3 linked regions of the Thiorhodovibrio winogradskyi genome follow. The protein of the gene in region 3 binds, or shares a complex with, the protein of the main gene of each other region. Links are inferred from orthologs where the notes say so. Each region holds a gene or a part of one and is shown on either strand. Other genes may lie near its edges.

Region 1 (6,334 bases), 220 kb from region 3 along the record:
GAAGACAGCGGCATTTCCATCGCCGACTACAACGACATTGCCTCTGGCATGCGTTATGACCCGGTGCTGGCCGAACGGGTGAAGGAAGCCGTCAACGAAATGCGTTAATCGCGCCAATCGCCAATGATAGCACTGGTCGCGGCGCGGCGTCGCGCCGTGATCAGCTCAATTCCTGTTGCCAAGAAAGCCCGGATCGCTGACTGAACCTAGATCACCAATTGAACCCAGGTTGCCAGTCACGCGATCCTTGCTCCCGAGGCCCTTCCATGATGCTTTTCGTGAGCTGTTTATGATTCTCTCAAGTGTTCATCGACGCCGGCATTTGCTCATACAGACGCTGGCCGGCGTTGTCCTCCTAGCTTTGCTCGTCGCCACCGCCACAAGCGCCGAAGCACCCGATGTCCGCGCCGCTCAGGCACAAATGCTGATGCGGATTAACCCTTTGCTCGACGGGTATGAGATTCGCGTCATCCCTTTCCCCAACAAATGGCGGCTGGAAGGCGCCGTGGCCAACGCCATCGAGGCCGACCTGGCACGCGAGCTGGCGGAATTGATGGCCAAGGATGACACCAAGATTGTCGATGCGCTCGACCGGGACGCCGCCATACCGGAAGACTCTGGCACACTGATTGATGACGTCAGTGATCGCACCACGGCAGCGCGGCTGCGCCAGCGCTTGCGCTGGCAAACCCGCAATAGCCCGCTGGATGTCAGCGTCGAGGTTGACAAAGGCATGGCGCGCCTGCACGGACAGGTCGGTGCCGCCTCCACCAAGGATCGGCTGGCGGCCATGGCCGTCAGCACTCTGGGCGTCGATGAGGTCTTCAACTATATTAGCGTCGACCCGGCACTCATCCCCAAGGAACGCGAAGCCCAAAGGCGCGCCGAGGCCGAGAAGGTCGAGGATGCCTGGATACAAGCCCGTCTACACCTTCTGATGACATCGGACACCCGAGTGAACGCACGCGCCATCGACATGGCGGTTGAAAATGGCCAAGTCATCCTGAGCGGTTCCGTCACCTCAGTGGCCGAGCGAAATGTCGCCGAAAGCCTGGCCAAGTACATGCCGGGCGTGCAGGAGTTGGACTCACATCTGGTCATTGAGCGTCAGCTTTGAGTTCCCTCCGAAAAGCCATTCCACCGTGAAGCCCCCAAAACCCTCGGCTCTCGGTCGGACGGTCCGGGGACTTTATCGGAGAGGACTCAAGTTTGCATAACAGGATTATCGGTATTGAAAAGCCCGCTGACCACGATTTTTGTGTTCAATGTTTGCGTGTTTAAGCTAGTACTGTCCAGGCTTTGCAGTCTTGGTTGTTGGGATCATACTGAGGTCAACCCAATTTTGACCAGTAAAGAGGTGAATCCATGGCAACCTCTGGACAAGAGTGTCGAGTCAGTTCCCTGGAAGACGCGCCTAAATATTTGGCCTGTCAGTCCGTACCTGCTCAAGAGTCACATAACCTGACGCAGGCCAGGAATCCGCCAGGGCTGCGGCACTGGCCAAGGCAAGCATCATGGCGCGCTTGATGCCCTGCACCGACCGTCTGCCCTACGCGCTCTATCGGGCTGGACAGGTACGCATGCTCGATGCCTGCGCCATCGAGCGCTTCGGCATCCCCGGCGAAACCCTGATGGAACGCGCCGGCACTGCCCTGTGGCGGCTGATCCAAGACCGCTGGCCCCAAGCTGGGCGTCTGACCATCCTGGCCGGCCCAGGGAACAACGGCGGTGATGGCTATGTGGTGGCACGCCTGGCGCACAGAGCCGGGCGCCAGGTGCGCTTGGTACGGCTTGGCGATCACAGCCGGCTGAGCGGCGCGGCGGCAACGGCGGCGGCTGCTTATGCCGAGGCTGGCGGCCGGGTCGCGACCTGGCCCGCATGGCCAGATGCCAGCGATCTGATCCTGGATGCACTGCTGGGCACTGGGCTAACGCGCGCGGTGACAGGCGACATGGCCGCCGCGATCAGGCGCGTCAATCAAAGCCGCGCGCCCGTTCTGGCGGTGGACATTCCCTCGGGTCTCAGCGCTGACACGGGCCAGATCCTGGGTGATGCCATCCACGCCACCCTGACCCTGAGCTTTATTGGGTTGAAACAGGGCCTGTTCACCGGCGATGGGCCTGATTGTGTGGGTGATGTTCGCTTCGACGCGCTTGAGGTTCCGGCGGCGGTCTACGCCAGCACGGTCGCCGCCGCGCGCCGCACCGATTGGCCCAAGGAGGCGTCACGCATTCCACCCCGGCCGCGCAGCGCGCACAAAGGCCACTGTGGTCATGTGCTGGTCGTCGGCGGCGCCCCCGGCATGAGTGGCGCCGCGCGCCTGTGCGGCGAGGCCGCGCTGCGCACCGGCGCCGGTCTTGTCCGGGTGGCGACCCATCCCGAGCATGCCGCGCTGCTTAACCTGACCCGCCCGGAGCTGATGGTCGCGGCGATCTCCACGCCTGATCAGCTCGCCCCCCTGCTTGAGCAGGCGACGGTCGTCGCGCTCGGGCCGGGCCTGGGGCGCGATCCCTGGGGACGGGCACTGTTTGAGCATGTGCTGCAAGCCGAGCAAAGCGGGCCGCGTCCGCTGGTGCTGGATGCCGATGCGCTCAATCTGCTTGCCGAGCAACCCGGGCGGCGTGACAACTGGATACTGACGCCTCACCCAGGCGAGGCCGCGCGCCTGCTTGCCTGCACGACAGCCGACATCGCCCAGGACCGATTCGCGGCCGCTACTCAATTGCAGCAAGGCTATGGCGGCACAGTGGTCTTAAAAGGCGCGGGCACCCTGATCACCAGCTCCGGACAACCAGGGCCAGCGCTGTGCAGCCAGGGCAATCCCGGCATGGCCAGCGGCGGCATGGGCGATGCACTCACGGGTATCATCGGCGCCCTGCTGGCCCAGGGGCTCGATCTGGAACAGGCCGCCAGTGCCGGTGTCTGTCTGCATGCGGCGGCGGCGGACTGGGCCGCGCGCAAGGGGGAACGCGGCCTGCTAGCGTCCGATCTCATCGCCGCCCTGCGCCGACAATGGCGGCGGCAGAAGACTGGGGAGTCAAGGCGATGACAGAGATTTCCATCCCGGATGAGTCAGCCATGCTGCGCCTGGGTCAAGGCTTGGCGCCGCTGTTGTCGCCCTGGCTGGGGACGGGGCTGGGGAAGGGGCTGGAAAAGGCCATGCCGGCACCCAAGGGGGCGCTGGTGTTTCTGCACGGCGAGCTCGGAGCCGGCAAAACCACCCTGGTGCGTGGTTTGCTGCGCGCCTATGGTGTTGAGGGCGCGGTGCGCAGCCCGACCTATACCTTGATCGAGCCCTACGAAATCAGGATCGAATCAACGCCCAGGCGCATTTTTCATCTCGACCTCTATCGCTTGGCCGACCCCGAGGAGCTTGACTATCTTGGCTGGCAGGAGCTGCTCGGCGACGGCGGCCTGTTGTTGATCGAATGGCCCGAGCGCGGAGCCGGAGTGCTGCCACCACCGGATTTCAGCCTTCGCATCGCATCGCGGCCGCCGGGGCGCTCGGTGAGTTTTCGCGGTCGCGGCGATTGGCGGCAGGTCGCAGGCGAGGCGACGCGGGTGCTGGCGCCGACCAATGTCTAGGCGCACGCCATCTTCTGGGCATGCGATGCGTGCGCAAGACTTTATACTGCTTAGAGAAAACACTGGCAAATATCAGAAAAAATAGACAATTTTGCTATCACTTGCTATGCTTTGAGACATTAACGTCTAACATCTTGTGACCTTTGAAGTCCGAGGCTTCCCGCGGGGGGGCACGATGGAAACTATCCGTCTCATCGCCGTCTTGCTCATCACTCTGCTGACCTTGACCTCAAGCGCCCTCGCTGGGGTCGAGATTCTGGGTGCGCGTCTATCCAGCCAGGAAGAGATGACCCGTTTAGTGTTCGATACCTCCGGACCGGTGGTCGAGCACAATATCTTCTCGCTCGACTCTCCGGATCGTCTGGTGCTCGACCTGGCGGGCACTGGCCTTGGTGGCGAGTTGCGCCAGCCTGACGCGGGCAATCCACTGCTGACTCGCATCCGCAGCGGCGAGCGTGCCGGCAAGAGCACCAGAATTGTTCTCGACCTCAAGCGCAAGGTGCGGGTCAAAAGCTTCTGTCTGCAACCAGACGGACGTTATGGGCATCGATTGGTGGTCGATCTCACCCCCAAGCCACAGCAAGAAGCCCGCCAGGAGGCGTTGTCAGCGGCCGCGCGTGATCTATCCGGGCATCCCTCGGTGCAGCAGCGCTCATTTAAAGCGCGCGATGTGGTGATCGCCATCGATGCGGGTCACGGAGGCAAGGATCCTGGTGCCATTGGCGTCCTCGGTACTCGGGAGAAGGACGTGACCCTTTCCATTGCGCGGAAGCTCGCCCATCTGGTGGATCAGCAGGCCGGGATGCGCGCGGCCCTGATCCGCGACAGCGACCGCTTTGTGATTTTGCGTGATCGCATTCGCATTGCCCGCAAGCATCGTGCGGATCTGTTCGTTTCCATTCATGCGGATGCCTTTCATGATCGAAAGGTACGCGGCTCTTCGGTCTTTACTTTGTCCGAGCTTGGCGCGAGTAGTGAGGCCGCGCAATGGCTGGCCGCGCGTGAGAACGAAGTCGATCTGCTCGCCGGCATCGACCTTGGCAAGAGCAATGAAGAAGTCGCCGGCGTGCTGATGAACATGACTCAAAACATGACCATGGAGCATAGTTTGCTGGCGGCCAAGCCGGTGTTGGAGGAACTGGGGCAACTCGGCAAAATGCATCAAAGTCGCATTCAGTCCGCCGGCTTTGCGGTCCTGAAAGCGCCGGATATTCCATCCATGCTGGTGGAAACAGCTTTTATTTCCAATCCCCAGGAAGAAAAGCGCCTGCGCGATCCGGCCTTTCAGCAGCGGGTCGCGGAAGCCATTTTGAACGGTGTCAAGCGCTACTTCGCGGCCAATCCACTGCCGCAAACACTGTTTGCGATGCAAAACAGCAGCGGTGCCCGCTCCGTCCGACATGTGATCGAGCATGGCGATACTCTGCTCGATATCGCCCGCGATTATCAGGTCAGCCTGCCATCGCTGCGTTCGCTCAACCAGCTTCGCGATGACCGCATCCGCGTCGGCCAAGTGTTGCGCATTCCTGAAAGTTGAGCACCGGTTAACGGACGCAAAGACCAGGCACAAAAAAGCCGCTCTGAAGCGGCTGATTGTGCGATGTAATTTCTGGTGGCTACGGCTAGATTCGAACTAGCGACATCGGCATTATGAGTGCCGCGCTCTAACCAACTGAGCTACGTAGCCAAATTGACGCGATAGAATGCCATGTTCAGCCCATCCGGTCAAGCACCAATGTGATGGTTGACTGGGTGTGGCTGGCCTTGCCAGACAACAGCTGTTTCATCTTCTGATGAAGACGGGGCTATGAACCTTGACTGGTGGTGCCCGAGGGGTTGGCGCAGCGCACTGCCAGAAAGAGCCGCGACAGGGCAATGGGTAGTCCGGGCTTGACCTGCTGCAGTGCGGTTGGCTCCTGCGTCCAGGTGCCGGCCTCAAGATCGAAGCCGACAAGTTCCGCCAGGTTGGTGACATAATCTTCCAGGTCGTCGATGTTCATACAGCTCCTCATGATGGATGGGACCGGCACTAATTTGGGTTGGTAATGCCGGGCCTGCGGGGATGGTACCGATCATATTCGCATCAATCGGGCGTGCGGGTCAGCCGTTGGCTATTATCGCGAATCCCGGCCTTCCGGTCATGGCAATTTGTGCGATGCTCATTGATCCAGAGCGTTTGGGTTTTGTTGACGATTTTTTGTCAACTGTTGTAGCCTCCGGGCGCAAAAACTGGGGCTCAGATGCCTGATCCCGAACAACCAACCTGAGTTAAAGAGACGAGAGTACCCATGTTGAATCGCCATTCCATCGGATTTCGCATCGCTTTCTGGTCCGGCGTTGCCATGGTGATTCTGGGCCTGGTCATCACTGGCTACGCGGTCATGCGCATGCAGCAGATGGCCGACGTCCAGCGCGAATCCGGCCTGCGGGCGGCGCGCGATCTAGCGCGCAATGTCGCGAGCAGCGAGGCCGCGAGCATCAAGGCGGCGCTGGAGGTGCCACTCAATGCCGCGCGCACCCTGGCCCAGGCCTTCGTCTCCGCCGCGCGTCCGGATGACGAAAAGCTTACCGCCGCCGATTGGGAGCGCCTGCGCAAGCGCTTCCGCCGGATGGAAATGGCCGCCGATCTGGCCGAATCGCTGATCGCGCCCTATCTCGCCGCCGAGCGCGATGGCAGCATGACGCGTGAGCAGGCACAGGCCGAGGCGCTGCGGGTGATCGGTACCCTGCGCTATGACAATGGCAATT
Region 2 (6,098 bases), 1.1 Mb from region 3 along the record:
AGCAATCGCCAGTCTGGCCACTGGTGACCTCCACCGCCGAGAATTGCCTGGGGCAGGACTGTGCGTCCTGGGGCGACTGTCATCTGGTGGCGGCGCGGCGCCAGGCGCAGGAGGCTGATCTGGTGGTGATCAACCACCATCTGCTGTGCGCCGACATGGCGATCCGTCAGGAGGGCTTTGGCGAGGTACTGCCGGGAGCCGATTGTTTCATCATCGACGAGGCCCATCAGCTGCCCGAGGTCGCGGGGGCTTTTTTTGGCCGTTCGCTGAGCAGTTATCAACTGCTTGATTTTGCTCGTGATCTGACTGCCGATCTGGCGCGCGATGCGCCGGGGCTGCTGGATTTGTCCGCGCCAATCGGTGGGTTGCGCCCAGCGTTGCAGGCGCTGCGCCTGGCTCTAGGGACCGAGGATCGCCGCGCTGCCTGGGCAGGGGTTGGCGCGGACCCGCGCGTGCAACAAGCTCGCACGGCACTCGAAGCGCTGCTGGAACAGATCAAGCAAGGTCTTGAGCGTCTTGCAGGCCATGCCAAGGCGCTCGATCATGACCTGGAACGCTGTCTGGACTTGTGCGAGCGGCTTGCGCTCTTTGGTGCCGAGGAGAGCGTCGATCAGGTACGTTGGTTTGATGCGCGCGGACAGGGGTTTCGCCTCCATCAGACCCCGCTTGAAGTGGCCAGCAGTTTTCAGTCGCACCGTGCGCGCTTGCCTGCCGCCTGGGTGTTTACCTCGGCCACGCTCGCGGTCGGTGAGTCTTTTGACCACTTTGCTCGCCAAATGGGGCTTGAAGAGGCCACGACCGCACGTTGGGACAGTCCTTTCGATCATGCGCGCCAGGCATTATGGTTGATTCCACCGCGGATGCCGGAGCCAGCCGACGCGACCCACGATGCCAGGGTCGCGGACTTGGTGATTGAACTGGCTCCGGTGACTGGTGGGCGCATGTTTGTCCTGTTTACCAGCCATCGTGCCTTGCAGTTCGTGGCAAGGCAGATCGAGGGGGGCCTTGAGTATCCGCTACTTGTGCAAGGACAAGCGCCGCGTGCCGAGTTGATCCGCCGTTTTCGCGACCATGGCAATGCGGTGCTCCTCGGTAGCGCCAGCTTTTGGGAGGGAGTCGATGTGCGCGGTGATGCGCTCTCCTGTGTCATCGTCGATAAGCTGCCCTTCGCCTCGCCGGGGGATCCCTTGGTGCAGGCGCGCATTGAAGCGCTGCGCACCGCTGGCGGTCAGCCGTTTCGTGATTTTCAACTGCCGCGTGCTGTTATTGCGCTTAAGCAGGGTGCCGGGCGACTGATTCGTGATACAAGCGATCGCGGTCTGTTCGTGCTCTGCGATCCGCGCCTGGTCACCAGGTCTTATGGGGCGGCTTTCGTCAAGAGTTTGCCGCCGATGACGCGCACCGACTCCCTGAGCGAGGTGCGGGCATTTTTTTCGTCTGCCACTTGTGCAGACCCGTGAGTGACGCCTTGATCGGGCGCACAAAGAGCGCGTGCGGATTGCGAACTCCCCATCGGTTTGGGATTGCGCCAACAAGGGGCTATAGTGTGACTTGTCGGCGGGTTTTTGGTCGGGGACTTAAAGCCCTTTTCCAATCGCAATACGCGCCTGTTTGTGCTGTGGTCAGCCATTTGATGTTCAATCATCCTTTCAATTTGTGCATGCGCGGCCACCAAGGCATGGCGCGGTACATGCGTGTTAGGTCGGGATAACGAGGCGGGGTATGCTGGAGGAGGATTATTCGCTCAAGGAGGTCGACAGCGACGAACTGCGCGAACTACTCGCCGAGAGCGAAACGCTTGACGAGCCTGAGTCCGGGGCGAGCGCTATTTGCGAGCGCATCGCATCCCTGCGCAGTCGCGGTCTACGCCAGGCGCTGCCGGCCTTGATGATGGAGCTTGAGCGCATTGCGCGTGAGCCCTTGGGGGCCGAGGAGCGCATCACCGTGATGCACTGTGTCAAAAAGCCGGTGCTTAAGGCAGTGGCCAGTCTGCCCAAACCGCGTGGACCCGCTCCCGGCAGCGGCAATGCCAACACACTCGAACAGCGCTTGCTGCTGCTGATGATCTACAACCTGCGCAAGACGCTGCATGAGATTGACCGGACGCAAAGCAGTCGCTATGCCGATGATGACAGTGAGCGCATCTGGGTGCTGCAACACCTGTTTCGTTTTTTTACCCGTCAGATCCGCTACGGAATTGACTGGGACCGCCCGTTGCCGCAGCATACTTGGCGTGATCTACATGATCTCTTTGTCTATCTGGTGGTGCGAGGCATGGTGCAGCTGACCTCGGATTTCAGCGTGTCGATTTTTGACGAGGAATTCGACGCCGAGATTGAATACAAGCGTGCTCTGCTGTTGGGGCTGGCCGACCGACTCACCAATCGTAAAGCCAAGACCGAGGATTTTTTCAAGGAACTCAAACGCTGGGCCAGCGAGACCCGCCTGCAGGATCCCAATAGTCTTGTCGGTCAAAGCGGTCTGATTAAACTGGAGGTGACCCAGGACGAGCCGCCGCTGTTGTTCGAGGGCGCCCTGGCAAAAGCCTTTCGTGGTTGGATTGTGCGACCACCAGAGGCTTTTCGTGAATATATCGACTCAGTCAACCATGGTTATCGCGCGCCACCCCCGGCCTGATGCCATGTTGCGACTGAATCCTTGGTGTGACGCAATCACATTCATGCCAAGCTTTGTTGAGGCAGTCGAGGCAAGCGCATGAAAATCCTTGCACTTGAGACCTCTGGGGTGTTTTGCTCCGTTGCTCTGCTGCGCGATGGAGAATTATTGAGTCAACACGAGGAGGCCGCGCGCCGCCATGGTGAACGCCTGTTGCCCATGATGGAGCAGTTGCTGGAGCAAGGCAGCCTGGGCCTGGGCGACCTGGACGCCATCGCTTTTGGCTGTGGTCCAGGCTCCTTCACCGGCGTGCGCATTGCCGCGGCCGTGGCTCAGGGGGTAGCTTTCGGTGCTGGCGTTCCAGTGGTCGGCATTTCGACCCTGGCCGCCCTGGCACATGCAGGCTGGCGTTCTCAGGGTCACACACGAATTATTGCAGCCATTGATGCCCGCATTGACGAGCTCTATTGGGGCTTTTTCAATGTCCAGGGCCGAGGATTGGTGAGCGCTTTGCAACCTGAGTGCGTAAGCGTGGCGGAGAAGGTCACAGTGCCATTCGAGCCCGCTGAGCGGGTGCCGCGGTTGGGCGTTGGCAATGGCTGGTCGCTCTATCGCGATCTTCTCATTGCACGCACTGGCCTTGAGAAGGCATCCATTGATGCGAGTTTGACATGCACCGCGGCAGATATCGCTGAGCTGGCCGTCAATGTGGTGACGGCGGGACAAGCCATGCCTCCGGAACTGGGACTGCCAGTCTACTTGCGTGATCAGGTGGCGATCAAGCGGACAGCTGTGTTCATGCCACTGGCCTCAACTGTCCATTGACCCGCGCGAAGCATGCACCCACACAAAGCGGCCGCGCCTGTCGTGGAGCGGCTGCTTTGTTTGGGTCGGTCCCGTCAGGTAGGCTGGTCTGGCCGCGAAGTCCTGGCTTAATGCGCGGAGTGGCAGTTGCTGCCCTCGTGCCGATGTGGGCAGTGACGGCGCAGGCAAATCAACACATACTGACTCAGGGAGAAGCTAACCCCAACAAAGACTGCCGCGCTTGAAATCACGCGTGTCAGTTCTGGTGTTTGGGTGTAGCTCAGTATGAGCCAAGTTAGAAAAGTAATGATGCTTGCTAACAGAGCGACCATGGCAAAGGGCCAGGGGCTGTTGGAGCATTTGGGGCAAAGTCTCATCAAGGGCCTCGCGATGCCTGAAAAACAGCCGGGTCATGTAGCCAAAGCTGGTTGCATGCACGCCGGACTTGGGTCAACAACGGGTCTCGATCAATCTGGCCTAGGATACCTCATTTTGGTTCCCGCGGCGACGCGATCTGGCTGAATCCTGGCAGCGAGAATAATCCATGAAAACGCCTTTCACGGCTGAGCCGATGACCCAGCCAATCAGCCTTCAAGGTGCTGCCCAACTTGCCTTGGCTGCCTGTGTGGTGGAAGACAAGCTCAAGGCCACGCAATCCCTTGCCGCGCGCTGGCACGCGGGTGATCTGACGCAAGATGACCAGGAACTGCCACTGTTATCGGAATCCGTGGGCCGGCCGCCACATCCGCGCCTGGTTTCACCCCGCGCTCTGCCAAAACGCGGGCTCGGCACTGTCGAAGGGCGCGCTGCCCTGCTGCATGCGGTAGCTCATATTGAGTTCAATGCCATCAATCTAGCTCTGGATGCTGTGCAGCGCTTCGGCGGCATGCCGCACGCCTTTTATGACGACTGGGTGCGGGTGGCGGCGGAGGAGGCGGAGCACTTTCAATTGATGCGCGAGCGGTTGCGCGTGCTCGGGTTCGACTACGGTGATTTCCCCGCGCACAACGGGCTCTGGGAAATGGCGACCGTCACCGCCGATGATCTCCTCGCGCGCATGGCTTTGGTGCCGCGTGGGCTCGAGGCACGCGGGTTGGATGTCACGCCCGGCATGATTGAACGTCTGCGCGATGCGGGCGATCATAAAAGTGCCGAGGCACTTGGTGTCATCCTGCGCGAGGAGGTAGGCCATGTCGCGGCCGGCTCGCGCTGGTTTGCTTACCTGTGCGAGCAGCGCACGCTCGATCCGGCCGCGACTTACATCGCCTTGCTGCGTCAGTTCATGAAAGGCCGGCTTCCCTGTCCGATTAACCTTGCTGATCGGCGTCGCGCCGGCTTCGACCAGGCCGAACTCGATCAACTCGCCCGACTTTGTGCCGAGGTTTGAGAGCCTTGAAATCCTTCTGAATCCCTTGGGTTTTTTTGGCATCAGGCTGCGCGCGCCTGGCTCCAAGCAGGGACTGACAACTGGCTCAACATGGCTAGCCTGGGGTCTGGCTGCTAGAATTCCAAAATGATGTCCCTGATCAAAGTGCCAATGATCATCCTGCCCATGATCAACAATTCGGGTGGTCCGCTGGGAATGGCGATGATCCGAGCGGCCCGCTTGCGGAGCCTCACATCATGAGTCAGCAGCCCTTGCGTCACTGGATTCGTCGCCAGTTGGCGCTGCTTCTTGCGAAGCCGATGGTCGCTGCCTTGGTGATTGCGCTCGGTGTGCTCGGTGGCTTGGGGCTGGCGACCTTTGTTCAGGGCAAAGGCGCCTCCTATCTGGTTAATGATCCACGTGTGTGCATTAACTGCCATATCATGCAAGGTTCCTACGATGCCTGGGTGCATTCCAGCCATGCGGCGGTGGCGGCTTGCAACGATTGCCATCTGCCACATGATTTTTTGGGCAAATGGCTCACCAAGGCGGATAACGGTCTGCGCCACGCTGTGGCCTTCACCACCGGCTGGTTCCATGAGCCCATCCAGATCACCCCGCGCAACCGTCGGGTGACCCAAGGCGCTTGCCTGCATTGTCATGGCGACTTTGTCGCCCATGCCTTCCCGCCCGGCGAGGCGAACGATGACTTTATGTGTGTCCATTGCCATCGCGCGGTTGGGCATGCCGAGCGGTGATCATTGCCAGCGAACAGCGGCGGACCTGACCATGAGAGGGGCGGGAACAGGTGGGCCCGTGCGGTAACCCCCCTTTGTTTGCTGCTCGATCTCTTCAGCGGAGACAGCCATGAATGACGACTCATCCAACATCGATCAACCCGCCGGCCAGAGCCCGAGTGCGCGCCCCTGGCTGCTTGGCGGCCTTTTTGCCGCCACCCTGATTGGGGTGCTGCTGATCACCTGGATCCTGGTCACCATGGTTGGGCATCAGCAGGATGCGCGCGAGCCCTATGCGCGCGTCGCCGCGGTCAGCGAAATCAGCACTGATCCCCTTCCTTGGGGGTTGAACTGGCCGCACCAGTTCGACGGCTGGAAAGCCACCGCCGGCGATGAATTCCACGGTGGCAGTAGCGCCTTGCCGCAAAGCAAACTGGATGCCGATCCCTGGCTGAAACGCCTCTATGCCGGCTATGCCTTTAGCATTGATTACCGTGAGGCGCGGGGTCATGCCTACATGCTCTATGACCAGGGCGTGACCGAACGCATTACCAAAAAGCCTCAGCCTGGTGCCT
Region 3 (6,220 bases):
GGTGGCCGTGGTGCCCTCGGGCAATTCGCCGGTTAGGCGCATGCCGACCACTTGCGGAATCAGCATGGACACCGGCTGGCCGAGCATGGAGGCCTCGGCCTCGATGCCGCCAACGCCCCAGCCGAGCACACCCAGGCCGTTGATCATGGTGGTGTGGGAGTCGGTGCCGACCAGGGTGTCTGGATAGGCCTGACGGCGGCCTTGGTGTTCGCCTGCAAAAATCACCCGCGCCAGATACTCGACATTCACCTGATGCACAATGCCGGTATCGGGTGGTACCACCTGAAAATTATCGAAGGCCGTCTGCCCCCACTTCAAAAAGGCATAGCGCTCGCGGTTGCGCGAGAACTCGAGCTCCGCGTTCCGGGCGAAAGCGCTGTCGCTGGCGTAATAATCAACCTGTACCGAGTGGTCGATGACCAGCTCGGCGGCTTGCAGCGGATTGATGCGCTTGGGATCACCGCCGAGCGCGCTCATGGCATCGCGCATGGCGGCCAGATCCACCACCGCCGGCACCCCGGTAAAATCCTGCATTAGCACGCGCGCTGGGCGGTATTGGATCTCGGTCGCGGGCTCGGCCTGCGCGTCCCAGGCGGCGAGTGCCTCGATATCCTCGCGTCGCACGCTGACGCCATCCTCGTGCCGCAGCAGATTCTCCAGCAGAATTTTGAGCGAAAAGGGCAGGCACTCGCTGCCCGGCACGGCGTCAAGGCGAAAGATGTCGTAGGTCTGATCGCCGACGCGAAGTTCGGCCTGGGCATTGAAACTCTTGGACATGAGGTAATTTCCGGCGGTGTTGGCGGCGAACCGAATGGATTGCAGAATAGATGGATTGGAGTAAGGGGATTCTAGTCGCCAGGACGCGGCGAGAAAAGGATAAGCAGTCCGGTGGGGCCCCGGTGGAAGCTCAGTGAGAGCCCTTTAGGATAGGTCGGGGTGGATTGGCAACCACTCAGGCATTCTGGTGGCGTGTCAGATAATCGCGCGCGGCGTCCAGCAAGCGTTTGCGCCCAAACAGAATTTGCCAGCGGGTGCCGCCGAGCTGCTGCCACAGAATGGCCGAGCGGATACCGGCCAGCAGCAGGGCGCGGATGCGGTCCTGATTCTCGCTGTTTTTCAAATACAGCGGATTGCCGCGCACCAGAATGCGTGGCTCCAGCGCGCTGATATTTTCGCTGTAGAGCGCGGCCAGGGAGGCGAGCAGCTCGGGGGCCAGCAAGCTGCCCTGGCTGATACCCTGACGGTGCTTGGCATCCGCGATCTCGATGCCAATCCCAATGCGTCTTAGCACTTCCGGGTTCTCGCTCAGTGTGCGGCCGTGTTTGAGCAGGCTGACCAGATAACGGGTCATCTCCAGGTCGCGACTCGGTTGCCCGGTGATCTGGCCAATCAGCGCGCGCATGCCCAGGGCCACCGCGCCCGGCGGGCCATAGACCGAGGGCGTGTCTGGCGCGTCGAACTGAAACAGGCTATGGATGCAGGGCTCCATGGGTTCGGCATCCATCAAGCCGCGATTGGCAATGAATTGGACGCAGTGGGCAACCTGGTGCAGGCCGGCCAGGGCGATGACCCGCTCGGTATCGTTATGTTCCATTGGCAAGAAGTGGCTAGTGGCTAGTTGTTCGTGGTTAGGCAATGTCCAACAAAAACCTTATGTGTGGCCAGTAAAGGCGGATTGATTCACCTAGAGGGTAGAATTGATGCGCCCTTAGGCAGCCTTGTTTTGCTTCGACGGGATTGGCTGAACCTGGCCGGATTCAGCCTGCCGCCGCGATGATACAGCCTCCAAGGCATTGGTCGCGGCGATAAAAAACAACCGACTGCCCGGGTGTCACCGCGCGCTGGGGGACGGCAAAACGCAGCTGGCAGCCATGCCTATCGTACTCGAGTAGGGTGCAGGCTTGCAGCGGCTGGCGATGGCGCAGACGGCACAGGCAGTCGAGCGGCGCCGGCGCCGGTGGTTCGCCGCTGATCCAGTGCGGTTGCTCGCCGCTCAGCCCGCGCGCGAACAGCAGCGGATGGTCGCCGCCCTGCACCACAATCAGGGCATTGCGCGCGGGCTCCTTGGCGGCAACAAACCAGGGTGCCTCGGCGGCACCCGCCTGGCCACCGATGCCAAGCCCCTGACGCTGGCCGATGGTGTAATAAGCCAGCCCCTGATGTTCGCCTAGCACCTGGCCCTCGGGCGTTTCGATGGGACCCGGCTCGCGCGGCAGGTAGCGGGCAAGAAAATCGGCGAAACGGCGCTCGCCGATGAAACAAATGCCGGTGCTGTCTTTTTTGCCGGCATTGGCAAGGCCCAGTTGCCGCGCCAGCGCCCGGACCTCCGGCTTGGTCTTTTCGGCGAGCGGAAAGAGCGCCCGTCCAAGCTGGGCTTGATCGAGCCGATGCAGGAAGTAGGTCTGGTCCTTGTTGCCATCCCGGGCCAGGCGCAAGCGTGCTTTGCCGTTCTCACGGGTCACGCGCGCATAGTGGCCGGTGGCGATCCAATCGGCGCCCAGGCTCAGGGCATGGTCGAGAAAGGCGCGGAACTTGATCTCGCTGTTGCACAGGATGTCAGGATTCGGCGTGCGCAGGGCGCGGTATTCGGCGAGGAAACGCTCGAACACCAAGTCCCAGTACTCGGTGGCGAAGTTGACCGTGCGCAGCGGGATGCCGAGCCGCTCGGCCACCGCCTGGGCATCGGCAAGGTCTTGCGCCGCCGCGCAATAGCCTGGCTTGTCGTCCTCCTCCCAATTCTTCATGAAGAGCGCTTCGATGCGATAGCCTTGCTCGATCAGCAGATGGGCGGCGATGGCGGAATCAACGCCGCCCGAGAGCCCGACCAGAACGCGCTGGGATGCGGATGGGGACATGGCGCTGGGTTAGGCTTGGGGTGCGCGCAGGGTCAAGCCGGCCGGCAACTGCATGCAGGCGCAGTGCAGGCTGCCGCCCTGGGCGACCAGCGCGCGGCAGTCGATGGCATGGACCTGGCGCCCTGGGAAAGCCTCTTGCAGCAAGCGCGTCGCCTCGGCATCGGCGGGATCCTGGTACACCGGCAGCAGCAGAGCGCCGTTGATGAGCGCGAAATTGGCGTAGCCCGCGGGTAAGCGCTGCCCGTCGGCGGCGAACAACGGGCGCGGCTGGGGTAATGGCAGCAGACGGTAAGGCTGACCATCAGGATCGCGCAGCGCCCGCAGCTCGGCGATCATTGCTTGGATGGGACCATGATCGGGATCGGTCGCATCCTCGCAGGTCACATGAGCGATGGTACGCCGATCGACAAAGCGGGCGAGGGTGTCGATATGACCGTCGGTATCGTCGCCGCTCAACTGGCCCTGCTCCAGCCACAGAAAATGGCGGATGCCAAGGCGCAAGCGCAGCTCCCGCTCGATCTCATCCTGGCTCCAGCCGGGATTGCGCGCCGGATCGATCAGGGTGCGACGTACCAGCAGCAGGCTGCCGGCGCCGTCGCTGTCGATGGCGCCGCCCTCCAGTACCAGCTCGCTGCGCTGCCAGGGGCTGTCGCCAAAAACGCCCTGCTCGCACAAGCGGGCGGTGATGGCATCGTCCAGCTCGCTAGCAAATTTTCCGCCCCAGCCATTGAAGCGAAAGTCCATCAGGCAGGGCTCGCCCTGAGCGTTCGGTCCCGGACTTTGCAATACCGCGATGGGCCCATGATCCCGGGCCCAGGTATCATTGCTCGGCACAGGTGCGAAGATGAGCCTTGATGCTGGCACTCCAGCCTCGCTCAGCCGACCCGCCACCCGCGCCTGCCAGGCGGCGTCCGGGCAGAGAATAAGCGCCGGCTGATAGCGGCAGAGCGCGCGCACCAGCTCGACATAGACCGCCTCGACCGCCTCGAGCTGGTCATGCCAGTCGGTGTCCGGATGCGGCCAGGTCAGCATGAGCGCGCTTTGCGCGTCCCATTCGGCGGGCAAAGTGGTTATCATCGCGGCAGCTTTTAGGTCGTTTTCAAAAACATCAGTCTAAGCCCAGCATTCGCCCAGGCAAAGTAGCTTGGCCGAGAGATGGCGCCCAATAGCAAACCACTAGCCACTAGCCACTAGCAATTAACCACTAGCCACCAACCACTAAAAATGCGCGTCCTCGGCATCGAAACCTCCTGCGACGAGACCGGCGTGGCCATCTATGGCGACGACATCGGCCTGGCCGCGCACGCGGTCTACAGTCAGACCGACATCCATGCGGAATACGGCGGCGTGGTGCCTGAGCTGGCCTCGCGCGATCATATCCGCAAGACGCTGCCGCTGATCCATCAGGTGCTCGACGAGGCCGGGCTGGGCGCGGACGCCATCGATGGTCTGGCCTATACGGCCGGCCCTGGGCTGATTGGCGCCCTCTTGGTCGGCTCCGCGCTTGGGCGCAGTCTGGCCTGGGCCTGGGGCGTGCCGGCCATTGGCGTGCACCACATGGAGGGGCATCTGCTGGCGCCGCTGATTCCAACGGGGCTGGAATCCCCGGCGCCTGCCTTTCCCTTCGTCGCGCTCTTGGTCTCGGGCGGGCACACCCAGCTGGTCGAGGTCCAAGCGGTCGGGCGCTATCGGCTGCTTGGGGAGTCGGTCGACGATGCCGCCGGGGAGGCCTTCGACAAGACCGCGAAAATTCTTGGGCTGCCCTATCCCGGTGGCCCCGCGCTGGCGAAGCTCGCGGAGCGGGGCGACCCCGGGCGCTATCGCTTCCCGCGCCCCATGACCGATCGGCCGGGGATTGATTTCAGCTTTAGCGGGCTCAAAACCTTCGCGCTGAATACCCTTGGCCAGCTGCGGACCTCTGGCGAGGATTCCACCCAAGGCCGCGCCGATATTGCCCGCGCCTTTGAGGATGCGGTGGTTGACACCCTGGTGATCAAATGCCGCCGTGCCCTGCAACAGACTGGTCTGCGGCGCATCGTGCTGGCAGGTGGTGTCAGTGCCAACCGCCGTTTGCGCGCGCGCATGACCGAGGCGATGGAAGCCATCGGCGGCCAGGCCTTCTACCCGCCCCTGGCCTTGTGCACCGACAATGGCGCCATGATCGCCTATGCCGGCTGGTATCGGCTCAGCGCCGGCCAGCGCGAGCCGCTCGCCTTCCGCCCGCGCCCGCGCTGGTCGCTGGAGGAGCTGCCGCCCCTGGATGGCTGACAGGCTATCTTGGCAAGAGGGGCAGCCGATGTGACCGCAGTGCTGTGTTAAGCTTTTCATCAGTGGTCAGTCAACCAAACCCAAGCCAGATCCGGGATTGAAGACTTGTTTGGGATCTCTTATGCGATCGCGGAGGCGCCAAATCATGTCACAGGCAGCCCGTTACTTCCCCGACCGAATGAGCACGGCCATCAATGGCGGCAGCCACGGGATCGGTGAGCGGCTCGATGCTCGGGTTCTCGATTGCATCAATGAGGCACCCGCGAACGAGGGACTGTTGATCAGCGAGGCCGATTACTGGGAACACTATTACGAAGCCGAGGGCGGCTATGAATGGAACAATGGTCGCTTGGAGGTGAAGCCGGTGTCGGATTTTCTGACCGTCCTTTGCTACCGTTGGTTCTTGCGGTTGCTCGAGCAATTCCTGAGCGTCGAACCCATCGCGGCGCTGACCGCCCTGGATTTTGGTTTCCGCATGCAGTTGCCGGGAAAAGTGGCCATCCGCAAGCCCGATCTCGGCGTGATCCTGAAGGACAATCGCCAGCCGCTCGCGGGGCTGGACCGCACTTTTCGCGGTACCTGCGATCTCTGTATCGAGGCGCTGTCCGATAGCCGGCGCGGTGCGATAGAGCGCGACACCCGCACTAAGTTTGAGGAATATGCCGCGGCGGGGGTACGCGAGTATTTCATCCTGCACCATCGCCTGGACCTGTGCGCCTTTTATCGGCTGAACGAGGCTGGCCACTACGAGTCTATTGACACTGGCGATATTGGCGATACTGGCGACAACGGCGATGGCCTGCTGCGATCCGTCGTGCTGCCTGGTTTTCAGCTGCGGCTTGCGGATTTGGAGCGCCAGCGCGAGTTGCCGGAACTCATGGATGATCCAGTCTACAGCGCCTTCGTGCTGCCTGGCTGGCAGGCCGAGCGTCGCGCGCGGGTCGCGGCAGAACAACGCGCCGAGCAGGAAGCCGAAGCACGCCACGCGCTGGAACAGGAACTTGCCCGCCTGCGTGTGGCTGCTGGCGAGCGCTAGACGCAGCGGGTCACCCAAGCGAAAGCAGCTTTGCCAGGTCCAGGGCGAGCAAATCGCAAGG

Evidence for each region.
Region 1: the proteins of tsaD (region 3) and tsaE are in contact, whole or in part, in a crystal structure (PDB 6N9A), measured with the Thermotoga maritima proteins. The link is inferred for Thiorhodovibrio winogradskyi from one-to-one orthologs. Residues at the interface, in WP_004082750.1 of Thermotoga maritima: Cys10, Asp11, Arg49, His50, Leu82, Gly84, Gly135, Gly136, Glu154, Thr155, Leu156, Asp157, Asp158, Ser159, Glu162, Asp165, Lys166, Arg169, Leu170, Tyr175, Lys213, Thr214, Leu217, Tyr218, Gln221, Arg222, Asn324; in WP_004082108.1 of Thermotoga maritima: Leu37, Gly38, Lys46, Lys57, Val59, Lys60, Ser61, Thr63, Phe64, Thr65, Leu66, Met67, Val69, Pro71, Tyr82, Arg83, Leu84, Asp86, Asp88, Phe89, Asp93, Ile128, Asp130, Glu131, Arg134.
Region 2: the proteins of tsaD (region 3) and tsaB are in contact, whole or in part, in a solved structure (PDB 4WQ4), measured with the Escherichia coli proteins. The link is inferred for Thiorhodovibrio winogradskyi from one-to-one orthologs.

What each region holds. Positions count from the first base shown.
Region 1 is NZ_CP121472.1:4,298,534-4,304,867, forward strand. The notes cover bases 1,817-4,816. They hold tsaE (tRNA (adenosine(37)-N6)-threonylcarbamoyltransferase complex ATPase subunit type 1 TsaE), read left to right. Parts: upstream 1,817-3,046; coding sequence 3,047-3,586; downstream 3,587-4,816. Other genes in these bases: Thiowin_RS19655 (NAD(P)H-hydrate dehydratase), read left to right, coding at 1,817-3,050; Thiowin_RS19665 (N-acetylmuramoyl-L-alanine amidase), read left to right, coding at 3,762-4,816. In the rest of the region: Thiowin_RS19645 (DUF4168 domain-containing protein), read left to right, coding at 1-108; Thiowin_RS19650 (BON domain-containing protein), read left to right, coding at 290-1,117; more of Thiowin_RS19655, read left to right, coding at 1,515-1,816; more of Thiowin_RS19665, read left to right, coding at 4,817-5,123; Thiowin_RS19675 (hypothetical protein), read right to left, coding at 5,392-5,586; Thiowin_RS19680 (methyl-accepting chemotaxis protein), read left to right, coding at 5,875-6,334. UniProt on the Escherichia coli protein: Required for the formation of a threonylcarbamoyl group on adenosine at position 37 (t(6)A37) in tRNAs that read codons beginning with adenine.
Region 2 is NZ_CP121472.1:3,412,155-3,418,252, forward strand. What follows is about bases 1,815-4,578. They hold tsaB (tRNA (adenosine(37)-N6)-threonylcarbamoyltransferase complex dimerization subunit type 1 TsaB), read left to right. Parts: upstream 1,815-2,715; coding sequence 2,716-3,441; downstream 3,442-4,578. Other genes in these bases: Thiowin_RS15355 (hypothetical protein), read left to right, coding at 1,815-2,637; Thiowin_RS15365 (ferritin-like domain-containing protein), read left to right, coding at 3,965-4,578. In the rest of the region: Thiowin_RS15350 (ATP-dependent DNA helicase), read left to right, coding at 1-1,460; more of Thiowin_RS15355, read left to right, coding at 1,723-1,814; more of Thiowin_RS15365, read left to right, coding at 4,579-4,807; nrfH (cytochrome c nitrite reductase small subunit), read left to right, coding at 5,044-5,544; Thiowin_RS15375 (ammonia-forming cytochrome c nitrite reductase subunit c552), read left to right, coding at 5,654-6,098. UniProt on the Escherichia coli protein: Required for the formation of a threonylcarbamoyl group on adenosine at position 37 (t(6)A37) in tRNAs that read codons beginning with adenine.
Region 3 is NZ_CP121472.1:4,522,655-4,528,874, reverse strand. Bases 3,216-6,101 are described here. They hold tsaD (tRNA (adenosine(37)-N6)-threonylcarbamoyltransferase complex transferase subunit TsaD), read left to right. Parts: upstream 3,216-4,079; coding sequence 4,080-5,123; downstream 5,124-6,101. Other genes in these bases: Thiowin_RS20770 (Uma2 family endonuclease), read left to right, coding at 5,269-6,101; Thiowin_RS20780 (agmatine deiminase family protein), read right to left, coding at 3,216-3,932. In the rest of the region: aconitate hydratase AcnA, read right to left, coding at 1-777; high frequency lysogenization protein HflD, read right to left, coding at 953-1,594; tRNA 2-thiouridine(34) synthase MnmA, read right to left, coding at 1,758-2,855; more of Thiowin_RS20780, read right to left, coding at 2,865-3,215; more of Thiowin_RS20770, read left to right, coding at 6,102-6,159.